DNA from 4 places in the Colwellia sp. SU-HH00943 genome. Region 1 is predicted to be linked to each of the others. Evidence: predicted binding sites of a transcription regulator. Region 1 holds the regulator's gene; each other region holds the start of a gene.

What was found. Region 1 encodes sigma-54, which starts transcription at its own class of promoters, with help from an activator protein. Its sites were predicted from a motif close to GTTGGCACGNNNNTNGNNT; they were not measured.
Region 2: the regulator sigma-54 is predicted to act here: its motif matches at 1,707-1,725, upstream of AC27GZ_RS15635 (PEP-CTERM sorting domain-containing protein).
Region 3: the regulator sigma-54 is predicted to act here: its motif matches at 1,740-1,758, upstream of AC27GZ_RS02220 (DUF2726 domain-containing protein).
Region 4: the regulator sigma-54 is predicted to act here: its motif matches at 1,577-1,595, upstream of AC27GZ_RS07770 (DUF1707 and DUF2154 domain-containing protein).

The regions. Positions count from the first base shown of each region.
Region 1 is NZ_BAAJLW010000001.1:394,151-397,955, reverse strand. It holds gene ptsN (PTS IIA-like nitrogen regulatory protein PtsN) at 82-534, opposite strand; gene hpf (ribosome hibernation promoting factor) at 551-838, opposite strand; gene AC27GZ_RS01680 (RNA polymerase factor sigma-54) at 863-2,386, opposite strand; gene lptB (LPS export ABC transporter ATP-binding protein) at 2,471-3,196, opposite strand; gene lptA (lipopolysaccharide transport periplasmic protein LptA) at 3,216-3,805, opposite strand, start outside.
Region 2 is NZ_BAAJLW010000006.1:140,404-144,208, reverse strand. It holds gene AC27GZ_RS15645 (ThiF family adenylyltransferase) at 1-425, shown strand, start outside; gene AC27GZ_RS15640 (nitroreductase family protein) at 444-1,508, shown strand; gene AC27GZ_RS15635 (PEP-CTERM sorting domain-containing protein) at 1,783-2,526, shown strand; gene prsT (XrtA/PEP-CTERM system TPR-repeat protein PrsT) at 3,129-3,805, opposite strand, start outside.
Region 3 is NZ_BAAJLW010000001.1:514,847-518,651, reverse strand. It holds gene AC27GZ_RS02225 (M13 family metallopeptidase) at 1-922, shown strand, start outside; gene AC27GZ_RS02220 (DUF2726 domain-containing protein) at 1,016-1,666, opposite strand; gene AC27GZ_RS02215 (dUTP diphosphatase) at 1,884-2,531, opposite strand; gene AC27GZ_RS02210 (GlxA family transcriptional regulator) at 2,773-3,805, opposite strand, start outside.
Region 4 is NZ_BAAJLW010000002.1:573,715-577,519, forward strand. It holds gene AC27GZ_RS07755 (sulfotransferase family protein) at 1-287, shown strand, start outside; gene AC27GZ_RS07760 (tRNA-(ms[2]io[6]A)-hydroxylase) at 342-914, shown strand; gene AC27GZ_RS07765 (sugar O-acetyltransferase) at 938-1,471, shown strand; gene AC27GZ_RS07770 (DUF1707 and DUF2154 domain-containing protein) at 1,849-2,496, shown strand; gene AC27GZ_RS07775 (acyl-CoA thioesterase) at 2,558-2,968, shown strand; gene AC27GZ_RS07780 (YajD family HNH nuclease) at 3,054-3,398, shown strand; gene AC27GZ_RS07785 (hypothetical protein) at 3,450-3,650, opposite strand; gene AC27GZ_RS07790 (hypothetical protein) at 3,665-3,805, opposite strand, start outside.

The sequences.
Region 1 (3,805 bases):
TATGATGGCTTGCATGCTTTGTTAAATAAGTTGTTATTTAGGTACTTTACATTATTATGCGGTTGTAAAATACGTTGCTTTTTAATGTGCTTGTTGAACTAGATTAAATAAAGCTTGTTTAGAAGTACACTTACGCGCTTGTTTCGCTACTTTTCGATCACTAAACAGTTTAGCTATGCTTTGTAAAGTTTCTAAATGTGCTTGAGTGCAATCTTGAGGTACAAATAAACAAATAAAAATATCGACAGGTTTATTATCTATTGCGTCAAACTCAATCGCTTTTTCAGTGGTTAGCATGACAGCAACTGCTTTATTTGAGTTTTGCAATTTTCCATGAGGTATCGCAATACCATTACCAATACCTGTACTGCCCATTTTTTCTCGGTTTAGTAAGCTATCTAATAGCGTACCTGTATCGGATTCACCTAATTTACTACTGGCAAGTTGGCAGAGAGTTTCGAGTATGCGTTTTTTGCTACTTGCTGGAACTGCACAGGCAGTGCAGTCCAGCGTTAAAATGTCTTGTAGGGTCATAGTACTTTGAATGGGGTTAATGGCTGGCAATTTTGCCTTTGTATTTAAGAATTTGGCGGTCTAATTTATCTACTAAGGTATCAATAGAGGCATACATCACTTCATTCACCGCTGAAGCATGCACTTCGCTACCATTTAGGTGAACCGTTGCTTCAGCTTTTTGGTCTAATTTTTCTACCGTTAGTACAACGTAAACATTGTTAATATGATCAAAATGTCGCTCTAATTTGGCAAATTTTGTGTCGACATAATCGCGTAAAGACGTGGTAATTTCTACATGGTGACCAGTAAGATTAATTTGCATATGCGTGATCCTTTTAAATGAGATTTACAATAAACTCTTACGTTGATTTGACGGCGGAATAGCTAATGATTCACGGTATTTAGCTATGGTTCGTCTTGCAACATTAATGCCCTGCTCAGCCAATAAATCGGCCATTTTACTATCACTTAGCGGTTTAGCAGGTGTTTCCGCTAAAATGAGCTTCTTAATCAAGGAACGAATTGCTGTTGAAGAGCATTCACCACCATTTTCAGTACTTACATGACTAGAAAAGAAATATTTTAGCTCAAAAATACCTCTTGGTGTGTGCATGTACTTTTGTGTTGTTACACGTGAAATGGTTGATTCATGCATGTCTACTGCTTCAGCTATATCATTTAATACCATTGGGCGCATGGCTTCGGCGCCATGTTCAAGAAAGCCTTGTTGGCGCTGAACAATACAATTTGACACTTTTAGTAGTGTATCATTTCGCGATTCTAAACTTTTTATAAACCATTTTGCTTCTTGAAGGTTTGAGCGAATGAACTGACCATCATCACTAGAAGACTTGGTGGTTTTAGTCATGGCTGCATATTGTTGGTTAATAGATAATTTAGGCGCTGTATCTGGGTTTAATTCTACAATCCAGCGTCCATTTTTCTTTTCTACGGAAACATCAGGAATAACGTACTGCTCATCCCCTTTTATTACCGCATCACCTGGGCGTGGATTCAGTGTTTGAATTAAGCGCATTACTTCGCGAAGTTGATTTTCTTTAAGCTTAGTTTTACGCATAAGCTGACGGTAATCTCGGTTACCCAGTAGGTCTATATGCTCTTCAATGATGTGTTTACTTTCTTTCAAATAAGGAGTGTCTTCATCAAATTGATTTAACTGGATGATTAAGCAGTCAGCAATGGAGCGAGCGGCAACACCGATTGGATCAAAGACGTTAATGCGCTTTAATACCGCTTCCACTTCGTCAAGCTCTAAATCTTCAATACCGACACTTTCTAAAATATCTTCGCAAGAAACGGTTAAATAGCCAGCATCATCTACCGCTTCAATAATGGCAATAGCAACTGCGCGGTCAGTATCCGTAAAGGGTGTTAATTCCATTTGCCAGAGTAAATGATCTTGAATAGAGTCTGTGGTTTCACCTTGATAGGTGTAATCTTCAGAAGGGCTTGAGATTGCACCTGTATTAGAGGTTCCAGCACTGTAACTCTCTTCCCAGGTGGTATCTATATTTAACTCTTCAGGAATATCATTTTGAGCCATTGCTTCGGTAGTACTTATTTCATCAATAGTGGCACTGGTGTCTTCACTACCTTCAGGGCTGGTTTGTTCTGTGCTATTTGTGCTAGCAGAAAAAGCTTCTTCTAACTGTTCATTACTGTTGTCGTTTTCTTCATTGCTATTACTCGGTGAATTTTCATTCACTTCAAGCAAAGGATTACTCTCAAGCACTTCTTGAATTTCTTGTTGAAGTTCCAACGTCGATAACTGCAGAAGCTTTATCGCTTGTTGCAGTTGCGGCGTCATGGTGAGTTGTTGTCCTATTCGGAGCTGCAGTGATGGACGCATTTAGTTCTGTTCTTATCCTGTTGTTGTTATTTTAGTAATACATTCACTATAAATTATAGCTTAATTTTTTTTGTATATTAGTAACTATAGCGTGAATTGTTCGCCGAGGTATACATCTCTGACCTTTTGATTTGCAAGTATTTGGTTTGCATCACCTTGAGCGATAATTTCACCGTGACTTACTATATAAGCATGCTCACAAACATCCAAGGTTTCTCTGACATTATGATCTGTGATTAAGATACCAATTCCTCGCTCTTTAAGATGAATGATAATCTTTTTAATGTCACCTACCGATATAGGATCAACACCGGCAAAAGGTTCATCCAGTAAAATAAATTGAGGATCAGCAGCCAGTGCTCTTGCTATTTCTACACGTCTTCTTTCGCCACCAGATAAGCTCATACCAAGGTTATCTTTGATATGACATATATTAAATTCTTCGAGTAAATGTTCCAGCTTTTCTTGCTTTTTCCCTTCATCAAGGTTTTTGCGAGTTTGCAAAATAGCCATAATATTTTCAGTGACGGTGAGTTTTCTAAAAATTGAGGCTTCTTGAGGTAAATAACCTATACCACGTCGTGCTCTTTCATGCATAGGAGCAAGTGTGACATCTTCATCACTTAAAATAATTTTACCGTCATCATTAGGAACTAAGCCAACAATCATGTAAAACGAGGTGGTTTTGCCGGCGCCATTGGGGCCTAATAAACCAACAATTTGCCCGGTATTCACATTGAGGCTTACACTTTTTACTACTTGCCGACCTTTATATGACTTAGATAAACCGTGAGCGCTAAGGGTAGCTATATCAGTGTTGTCAGTTGCATTAATCATTGTTGTCACTGTCTTTTTTACTGTCATTATTGGCGGCGTTATTTTTTTCTTGTTGAGCTTTAATTTGTGCAGGTTGTAAAATAGTGGTGACGGATTCATCACGACTACTTTCAGCTTCAAGCTTTTCATTTAAGGTGTTATAGGTGATTGTTTCACCAGTAACCATACTACCAGCCTGTTTCACTTTGGCATTGCCTGATACGGTTATCAGATAAATGTCCGGTTGATATTTTATTTCATCAGCCTGTAAGCTAATTAAACTGCCGTCTTCTAATTGTTGTTGAAAAAGAGCTGGTTTGCCTTTGGCTAGGTAGGTGTCGTGCTTTTCATTGGTCTTTTCATTCGTTTTGCTAAAAACCTGCACTATATCGGCTGTTATTGCGATAGAGCCTTGGCGAATACTTACGTCTTCCAAATAACTGGCAATTTTGTTTTTTAAGTCTGCACTTTGACGTTTTGATTTTATGGTAATTTCTTGTGTGAGATCTTTTTTAGCCGCATAACTAGCGTTAGTAAATGTTAATACGCTAGTCGCGAGTAAAACACCTAAACCAATAGATTTAATTTTCGTTACTGAAGGTT
Region 2 (3,805 bases), on a different contig from region 1:
CAGCCACTACCGCAGCCCCTATAGGCATGGGTACAGCGTATTTAAATTTTTTACCCGGTAAAATGACTTTTGAAGAATACTTTTGCTTAGAAGGTTGCTCTGAAAACGAACAATATCTAAAATTTTTTCTTGGACTGACACCAGCTGCCCTACAACAATCTTATTTAGTTGATCCCACACGTTTAGACTTAGCGAATAAAAAAGGCCCTTCGACTATTATGGGCTGTCAACTCGCTGCAGGGGTAGCCGCATCACAAGTTATTAAAATATTTTTAAATCGTGGTGATGTCCTCAATGTTCCTTGGGGGCTTCACTTTGATGCCTATTGCAATAAATTCAAAAAAACTTGGCGTCCTGGTGGTAATAACAACCTAATACAAAAACTTGCTTTTGTTATTGGTAAAAAAAGAATGGGTATAACTTAAAGGCGAGTTAAATAAAATATGCTATCAGAAAAACAAAAACAGCGCTTAATTGACGCGGCAATTCTTGCGCCTTCTGCCGATAACAGCCAACCTTTCCAGTTCCATTGGCAAAATGATAACACGCTTGAACTGTGGATTGATCCTAAACGATCTGGCAAAGCGTCTGATAATAGGTTTGTGCTATCAGATATTGCACTAGGGGCAGTTATTGAAAATATCATCATTTGTGCTGAAAGCCTTCCTTTATCCACAAAAATAGATTATTTTCCTGATGAACAACATAATGAGTTACTTGTAGCCCACATATACTTTTTACCTTCATTAACACCTGCGAATGAGACAGAAGCGCTCGTGGATGAAATTCCTAAGCGTTGCACCGATAGACGCTTTCCATTTAAAGGGCCAATTAAATCAGATACATTAAGCCTACTGACTAATGCCGCTAAATATCATGAATGTAACTTATTAACTTTTACTAGTAAAAAAGCCATAAAAGCCGTATTACCCGTTATTCAGCAAGCTGAGACCATCCGTTTTAAGAGTAAAATTTTACATCAAGAATTATTTTCTACCGTACATTTTGATAATGAGAACTCAGAGGAAGGCATGCCTGTTTCTGTTCTTGCTATTGAAAAGCCAGCTCAGCCAATGTTCAAGCAAATGAAAAAATGGTCTGTAATGAACTTTATGAACAAGATTGGTGGTGCAGCAATGCTAGGGTTCCGCTCAGTACGTATACCAATTATTTTATCTCCTGCATTAGTATTAGTCACAATGAAGGATAAAGATCGCCAAAGTGTCATCAAAGCGGGCCGAGCAATACAAAGAGTATGGTTACAAGCTAGCCAGCAAGGATTATCAGTACAACCTTACGCAGCCCCAGGAATATTCTCGCTAGGTCATATTGCTTGCGAAGATGAATTAAAGCCTCAATTAAATACTATAGCCACTAAAATGAGTGATATAGTAAATAAAAGTGCTTCATCTAAAGAATATGGCTTAATGTTTTTACGTATCGGCTATAATGATAAACCGATAAAGCGCAGGAGTAACAGGCGAACAGCTGACACTTTTGTGAGATAATAAAGTTATATATTAAGTATTTTTTGTATTGCTTAATTTAGAACCTAGCAATCGCCCGATCCAAAAAGATCTTTCACGATCATTTCCAACCAAAAAAAGTGTCTGCTTTTTTTACACTCATTAGCAACCCCAAAATAGCACCGAAGCAAAACACTGTAAAAACATATAAAAAACAACAAATTAAAAAAAATATAAAATATTGGCATACCATCTGCTTATTACTGAGCACGGAAACCGAAAACTTAACAAATAGAATTACAATTGGAGAATTACAATGAATACATTTAAGAAAGGTTTATTAGCAGGTGCTGCAGCACTTACTTTAGCATTTTCAGCACAAGCATCTGAAATCAATGTTGGCGGTGTAGTTTGGGATCCTGAGAGTGTTGACTCTTATCCTTCATTACAAGATTTTGCTTCTCATGGTAATATCGTTGAAGTACCAGTAGCAGGTATTCCAGGTGAAATTTTAACAGGTTTTGGTATTTTTGATAAATTAAACAGCGATCCAGCTAATCCAAGTGATTTTTGTCCAGGTTGTGAATTAACTTTCACTTTTACTGCGGAACTTGTTGAATTTGTTGCTATTTCAGGAACTATTGGTGATATTGGTAACATTGGTACATTTGAATTTACTGATTTAAAAATTGATATTTGGGTAGATGATGACGCAGATTACGCTGCAACAAATGGTACTGCTGGAGATGGTGTTCTTTGGTTATCATTAGAATCAGATACTTTATTTGGTCTAGCTTCTGACTTAGGTACTGGTCAAGATGACGGTACTGGTTCTGCATTCCTAGACGTAGTAGGTGGTTTAGCTGCTGGTAACTTCGATACTAATTCATTAATAAATGGACATGATTTAAAACTTTCTTCATCATTCCAACCACGTGGTAACACAGGCCTTTTATCAGGTACTTTCGATTTAACTGGTGACTCTATTCCGGAGCCTTCTACAATCGCTTTACTAGGTTTAGGTTTATTAGGATTCGCAGCACGTAAGCGCAAAGCATAACATTAACTTATAAATGCTTATGTCTATGAGCATGGATAGCTAACTTGTTAAGTTTTAATAAAAAGCCACTTCATTTGAAGTGGCTTTTTTCTATGTGTAATCTGGCTCTCCCTAAATTTTTGTTGTCTGAACCTAAAAGAGTTTTACGCATTAAGAGATTGTTTATGATGATTTAAAAAAACCGCCGAAACTAAGTTAAGTTGACTGATGTCAGAAATTTATACACAAAGATAGCGTCATATATATTTTCAATAATACCGGCTAAATACCATAGTTAATTATGTAGCGATAACTAAATAGATTCATAGTAAGGAGAAGCTTGACTGTAACTAATGGTTATTCCCACCTGAAAATTAATAATGCATTTTATAACCACTTAGGCTCGCCCTTATTAAGCTTGTCAGGAAAGTGATAACAACCCAGTTTTCTTTGTTAAGGAATGACTATCACTGCATCAATGTAGCTTTTGCTAACTGCCATGTTACTGCGTTGAATTGCGTAAAAACTTTTTTATTTGGTAAAAATGTATGCTCAATACATAAAAAAACCTGTCATCCCTCTTTATCAGAATGACAGGTTTTTAATTTAGACAAATTGAAAGCTTACTGATTAAGCGCTGCTTTAGCCTTGGTTAAACTTAATTCAACCCCTTGATCTTTTGAGCCTCTATTTAAAGCTAACTCTAGAAGTTCAATTGCCTTTTCATACTGCTTGTTAGCTTCTAAAACAACACCATAACTTTCAATAATTGCTAAGCTATTAGGGGCCAAACTATACGCATGTGCTAAATTCTCTTGAGCTGAAGCAATATCGCCCACTTTATATTGGTTCCAAGCTAAGTTATTTAACACACCTACATTATCGGGTGATGCCTTACTAATAGCTAAATATTGTTTAATCTTCTTTTCCCGATCTTCAGCACTATAAAGCTGCGCTAACAATAAGCGTATTTTCAGGTTGTTAGTTTCAGCAACATAGGTTTCCATTATGTATTCGGCTTCACTTTGCTGCTGGTTAAATTTCAATGCCCTCGCTAAACTTATTAAATTCTCGTCAGTCGGACTTCCTTCAAAAGCAATCGATAAATGCTCTACTGCTTCAGGATAGTTTTTATCTGCTAAAGCGATATGCCCATGCACAAAATCTAATAAGTGATGATTGAAATTTTTACTTCTAGCAAATTGTAACGCTTCAGTAGCTGCATCAATATTGTTATCTTTCAGTTCATAATACGGTAATAATATAATTAGCCTATCATTATCCGGATAATGCTCTTTAA
Region 3 (3,805 bases), 120 kb from region 1:
ACCACAAGCGAAAGAGAAAATGCTCAAGTTAGTTGATAACTTGCTCGCCGCTTATGAAGACAGTATTAAGCAGTTGGACTGGATGAGTGAAGAAACCAAAATACAAGCATTAGATAAACTCTCTAAATTTACGCCTAAAATTGGTTATCCTGATATTTGGAAAGACTATAGCGGCTTAACAGTAGCGCGTGATGATCTTGTCGGCAATATTGAGCGAGCTAATTTGGTGGTATATCAACAAAATTTAGCTAAACAACATGGCCCAGTACAAAAACATGAGTGGGCAATGACACCACAAACGGTTAATGCCTATTACAATCCTCCTATGAATGAAATAGTCTTTCCTGCTGCTATATTGCAACCACCTTATTTTGACTTAAATGCTGAAGATGCGGTGAATTACGGCGCTATAGGTGCGATTATTGGTCACGAAATTGGTCACGGCTTCGATGATAGTGGCGCTACTTTTGATGGCGATGGTGTTTTACGTAATTGGTGGACAGACGAAGATAAAGAAAAATTTAAGCAAAGAACTAATCGATTAGTTGCTCAGTATGATAGCTTCCAAGTTTTTGATGATTTGCATGTTAATGGTACTTTTACTTTAGGTGAAAATATTGGTGATTTAGGTGGTTTAAGTATCGCGCTAGCGGCTTATAAAAAATCTTTATCGGGGGAAGAATCTCCATCGATGGATGGCTTTACGGGTGAGCAAAGAGTACTTTTGTCTTGGGGTAAATCATGGCAAAAAATAATGCGTGATGAAGCGTTAAGAGTTCAAGTAAAAACAGATCCTCACTCACCGGCAAAATTTAGAGTGAATGGGGTAGTAAGAAATATACCTGAATTTTATACCTTGTTTGATATTAAAGAAGGTGATGCTTTATATTTACCTGAAGAAGAGCGTGTTAAAATCTGGTAATTGAATTTAAAAACTTGCTATTTAAGCCATAAAAAAACCAGCAATTTTGCTGGTTTTTTATTAACTATTGGTTGTCAGTAAAATATCAGGCTATTAATGCGGTAGTGCTGCGATATTTTGACCCGAAAGTTGTGGCGGCATTTGCTGAGCTAACTCTGCTTGAGCGGCTGCAGGTGTTAAAGCGCCAACACTTTTTGGTCTGGCTTTTACCAGTGGGGCAGGAATAACCTTTCCTTTAACTTTAGGTAGAGGAGAGCGGTTACCCAGTAATCTAGAGTGAATACAAGCGCGAATCTCGTCTAACGTATAGTTTGCTTTTACTTTGATACGTAGATGTGGAATTGCTGCTGCTTCAAGTGCGCCACTGACAAACCAATCTTTTTTGATTTTATAGCCTCTACCTTGGGTATCAACTAAATCAATCGCCCCTAATAGTTTCATCGAGTTGCGATCACAAATGACAAAGTCTAAATACTTCCCTTCGGCATTCGTAGCCGCACTTTGGCTGGCTCGGCTAGAAACACCTTGTCGAATAGTGACAATATCGGCTAATTTAACACGGTTGATAATGCGGTATTTATTTCCCATAGCTTGCTCAACTAAGTTTTGAAAGTTTTTTTCAGCGGGCGTAAAAACTGACTGTTTACTGTCAAAAGGAAAAGGAAAACTGTTGTCATTTAAACGGCTTGCTAAAACACCAACAATGACAATTAGGCTGATTAAAGCAAATAAAATAAGTTCCATAAGCATCTCCGACGATTCAAATTCTTGACGCTTTATTCGATTGTGGAAGTAAAACGTCGACTTATTGTTGAATAAGCAGAATTTGTGCCAAAGAAAGCAAGGAGGCTTGTAGTGATAAAAATAGAAAGATAAAAAATGTGATTAGCTAAGCACAACGTGGTGATTTTAGTACTATAGAGCAGTTATCACCACGTAAACTAACTTAAACCAATGATGATTAAGCGCTTGGGTATTCTGCTTCTAAAGCATTATAAAGCTGTTGCTGAAAGTCGTCAGCAGAGGCGTCTAGGCGAGTTACTAAGTCAGCTAATACTTCGTTATCTTCTTTGCCATGCCATACTTTAATATAACTACCATCTTTATAGCCATGATCTTGACGGAAGAAATTTAAGGTGTTTTTACCAACATACTGACGGAATAATTCGTTTAAATCCATACCCATTAAAGACATGCAATCAGCTAGCGCTTTAGCATCAAAGGCTTTATTAGTAACAGCAGCAGACGCTAAATTCTCCAAAGCAATTTTAAAATCATCTTCAGCGGTACCTTGATGTAATTCTTTGGCTAAGCCACGAGAAATGCTCTCAACATTGTCACCTGTCATTAAGCGTAAACTTAAACCAAAGTGAAAAATATCAACTAGTTCAAGTTGTACTTGAGCAACATCAATTTCTTGATGTTTCCACCATTTCCAGCCATGGTGATCAAGCATCTCAGCACATTCTACCCAAATAGCGCGATACCACTCGTAACCATTATCTCGCCATGTTTCACTGACTCGAGAATTCATTGCATCTTGCATAGTTAACATTTGATTAATTTGCTTTTCGGCAATAGATAGGGCTGTAGAAAGTTGTTCGCTCATTATTGTCTCTGGTCTCTGATTGTTTATTTCGATCACGGTTATTTTGCCGTAGCTGTAGAGAACTAACAAGCATTTAGTCATTTTTTATCGTTTATTTTTAACGTCAGTTTTTAAAGCGAGTTGTTAGACTAATTGAAATAAAAAGTTACTCATTCTGCGAGTATTAAAAAGATGCTATGCAAAGAAAAGCAAGGCCTTGTTTGTAGGTAATGATTGCAGGTATTGATCATAACTTTTGAACTTATGCTTGACTAAAGAGTTTTTTACGTACCATAGCGCGATAATCTTTTGGTGTTAAAGATAAGCTTTTTTTAAATAAACGCGTTAAATGTCCCTGATCTTGGTAGCCTACATGATCAGATATCTCTTGTATTGATAGATTACTTGATGCTAATAAATCTTTTGCCGCTTCTATTCTAAGTTGTTGCCAATATTCAGTAGCACGAATACCTGTGGCAACTTTAAAGCGGCGACTAAAGGAACGCTGACTTAAACCAAACTGCTCGGCTAATTCAGCTAAGCTGATATCACTGTTTAAATTAGTGCGTAGCCAAAATTGAATTTGGGCAATAAGCTCATCAGGATGCCTGTCTACAGCACCTTCTAAGTAACGTTGTTCTTCATAAGGTTTTCTTATTTCATGAGAGAAATTACGTTCAACATTTTGTGCTGCGGCTCGGCCATATGTTTGGCTAATGATGTGGACGATAATATCAGCCAAAGCATTTAAACTGGCAGCGCAGTAAATTCGCTCAGATTGTGTGATGAAAAAGTCAGGTTTGAGCTCAACTTTTGGATAGTCTCGCTTGAATTGTTCAACATAATGCCAATGCGTTGTGGCGCTGTGGTTATCAAGTAAGCCCGATTCTGCTAAAAAACAAACGCCAGTACCAACAGCCAATAAGGTTGATCCTTGTTGCCAACAATGCTTTAACCACTTGATAAGCTTAGTATGCTTCTTCAGTACCGGCCTAGGGTTTCGCCATAAGCTTGGCACCAAAATAATGTCAGGTAAGTCATGCTCAGAATCATCAAAATTATCTAAGGTGATATCAGGTAAAAAATGTAAGCCAGCACGAGAGGTAACCGTTTTGTTATTTTGACTGATAAATTGCGTGTTTAGCCTGATGGCCGATCTTTCGTAACGGCGTGCGAATGCTTCACCTGCTAATAACATTTCTAACGGCAGGGTTAATCCTGTCGCTAATACATGTTGATAAATAATTAATCCTACACGCAATTGCTGGGATTGAGCTTCTTCGCTTTTATCTTTT
Region 4 (3,805 bases), on a different contig from region 1:
AAAATATTGATCAAGATAAATTTTTGCTTAATTGTTATCAGCGTCATCAACTAGGGGTGATTGATTATTTTAAAACACGGCCAGAGGATTTATTAACCATAGATGTCAGTCAACCTGAAAGCTATCAACAATTATTAACGTTTCTAGGAATAGACGCTTCACAAGCTAAGAAAGTAGACTTTGAAAAAATTAATATCGGTGGCAAGGTAAAAGCTTGGCAAGCGATCAATAATGTCTTGAAAATAGAGTCAACCAATAAAGGTCGAATTGATAAGACACTTTATTAATGACTACTTGATCTGTAAAATCCACCCCATTATTTACTCTTAGAATTATCACTTATGTTTGAATTGAAATATAAAACTACCCAAGCATGGACTGATGCTGTTTTAGCTGACTTTCCTCGATTTTTGCAAGATCATGCCGCCGCTGAAAAAAAAGCTTCAGGTATGGCTATGTCTATGCTGTCTCATTATCCAGATAAAACCAAATTAGTACGCGCTATGACTGATTTAGCTATTGAAGAGTTAATTCACTTTAAGCAGGTTTTAAAATTATTAACGGCGCGTAATGTTACTTTAGGCCAAGATAAGAAAGATCCATACATTTCGCAAATTCGTGCTCTGTTTAGAAATGGCACTAATTTATTTTTAATGGATAGATTGTTAGTGGCTGCTGTTATTGAGGCCCGAGGTTATGAAAAGTTCTGGTTAGTCTCTAAAGCTCTACCAGAAGGAAAAGATAAAGAGTTATATGTAGCGATTGCTAAATCTGAAGAAAAGCATAAAAACTTATTTGTTGAGCTTGCCTACGAATATTTTGACAAAAAAGAGGTGGATGAGCGTTTAGAAGAAATTCTAATTGCAGAAGCTGAAATATGTGCCAACCTGCCTATTAAAGCTGTACTACACTAGGTGTAGGCTTTTACTTTCAGTTTATGAAAACGCCCTTTACTAGTGTAACAACAGAATTAAACAGCCAACGAAAGTCCGTACATGAGTTGTGCCGGCAATTTTCTCGTAGCCCTAGTAAAGGAAATTTGAAGCGTTTAAAAGCCTTATTTCACCGATGTGGCGAAGACGTTTTTATTGAGTATGGCTTTCATATAGATTACGGCGATACGCTAAGCATTGGTGATAGAACCTTTATCAATGCTAACTGTACTATTATTGATGCGCCTAAAGAAGCCAACCGCAAAGTCACTATTGGTTGTGATTGTTTTATTGGGCCAAATGTTCAAATGTTCGCGGTTTCTCATGCCATGGAAGGAGCAGAGCGATTAGCAAAAGAAAACTTTGCCGAGGATATTGTTATTGGCAATAATGTTTGGCTTGGTGGCGGTGTGATTGTTCTTTCTGACGTAACCATTGCTGATAACTGTGTGGTTGGCGCGGGTAGTGTTGTCACAAAATCGTTAGATGCCAATGCTTTTTATGCCGGTAATCCTGCGGTGAAAATACGTAAGCTATAAAGGCTAAATTAGCCAACAGTTAGTAATTTTTGCCAATAGCTAGTCTAGATATGACAATTGATATTTTATTTCTTCTTTAACTTATTGTATTTTAGGGATAATTGTTTTGGCCTAGTAATTGCTTTTAAAGTCTTTATAAATAAATAACCTGAGGTTTGTATAAGAGATAGTGCAAAGCTTATTAAATCAAATGCTTATGATTATTTAGCATTTCTAGAGAGGAATTTTTGCTGTATTCAAGGCAAATTTGCGCGTGAATAGCTGGTCTATTGCAAGTAAATTTAACGAAGAAGACAGTAAAAATAACCGCTAGAAACACATTACTTATGCAAATCTCAGGTTAAATAAACAACAAAAGTGTAAAACAAGGAATAATAATGCCAGTGATTTTAGAAGATAGACCAACAGAAACGGTGCGCAGTGAAGTTATTGATCAATTAATCATGAATTATAGTCATGGTGAATTATCTTACCAAGCTTTTGAACGACGTTTAGATGAAGCTATGGAATTACAGTGTAATAAATCACTGGTATCACTTATTGAAGATTTACCACTAACCGTTGATAAAGCGTTTGTTGAAAATAAAAAACAAGATTTAGCACCAAACTTTGTACCAGGTGATACTGAAGAGCTAGATTATATGATCAACATTTTTAGTGGTAGTACACGCGGCGGCGCTTTAAAACTCCCTAAAGAATTACGTTATATCAGTATTTTTAGCGGTACAACGGTTGACTTGACCCATGCACAATTTTGTCAAAAAACCGTACGTATAAAAATCTTTAGCTTGTTTAGTGGCGACTCGATTTATGTGCCTGAAAACGTTAATGTCGTTTCAAAAGCATTTTGCATTTTTGGTAGTATAGATAACTCTGTATCGGCGAATAACACCCTCAGTCAAGATGTCCCAACGGTTATTATTGAAGGCTTTTCTATTTTTAGTGGCTTAGATATTGAAATTAAGCGTACTTTGAAAGAAAAGCTTGTCGATATGGCTGACAGCTTTAAAAAGATGTTTTCCTGATAGAGGTAAGTTAGGTTAAGCGCTATAATCTTGTTTTTTTAAATAACGGAAAAGGTGGTTTATGCGCTTTCTCTCACGTCGTTTGGTCATGCCTAATGACTTAAACTATGCTAACGCTTTATTTGGTGGCCGTGCGCTAGAATGGATCGATGAAGAAGCCGCTATATATGCTATTTGCCAGCTAGAAACCAACTGTTTAGTAACCAAACATATTGGTGAAATTAGCTTTGAATCTGCGGCATTGCAAGGGGATGTCGTTGAGTTTGGCTTAGCCACCAAAAAAGTGGGTACTACCTCAATCACAGTAACCTGTCTCGTTCGAAATAAAGTGACTAAAAAAACTATATGTTTAGCCGATGATATTGTTTTTGTGCAAGTTGATCCTGTTACTCGAAAGCCTATCCCACATGGAAAAACATTAGAGGCGCTATCAAAGCAAACGGGTATTGAAACAAGTAAATTAAATCTCTAGTTTTTTAAGCAGCGTTTGAAATATTGCTATGCGTTGACTATGCCCATACAATATGTCAATTATTCCTTTTTAATTCATTGTTATTATGTCTTCAGATCGTTACGGAACCAGTGCCAATTATAAACAAAAAGAGCAAGGTTATCGTGATCGCGCTTTAAAACTTTTTCCTTGGGTATGTGGTCGATGTGCCCGTGAATTTGAGTACTCGAATATTAAAGAGCTAACAGTGCATCATATTGACCATGATCATACTAACAATCCAAACGACGGCAGTAATTGGGAATTGCTCTGTATTTATTGTCACGATAATGAACATGCCAAATACACTGAACATGCAAACTATCAAACAGAAGTTATAGCAGGGGATACTAACCAAGATACGGCAACGTATAATCCTTTTGCTGATCTAAAATCAATGCTAAAAAAATAAAACTAACTCGAATAAATACCAAGTTAAAGAAATACAAAGTTGGATTAACGCTTATACTTCCGGTGTTAAATATTCTTGATAACCACTAACACCAAAATAGCGGATCGATTTTTTTTGCGTGAGTTTTTTGGCAATCAATTGTTCATTACAATATATTTTAACAACTTGTTTATCGCCATTTGTGTCAACTTCATAAGCATGGTTGTCGTTATTTCTGAGGTTATCAAACTCAGTTTTCATTATTAGCTTCATGTAGTTTACTTCAGTTATAAATTATTAATGTCTTTTTGTACTTGGTAACCTTCATCCGTTACTATTTTTTCCAGTACTTGAACACGCTCGGTAAGTTTTTCTACTTGCTCAGCTAAGCGCGCATTATTTTCATCGCTTTCATTATTATGGGCTAA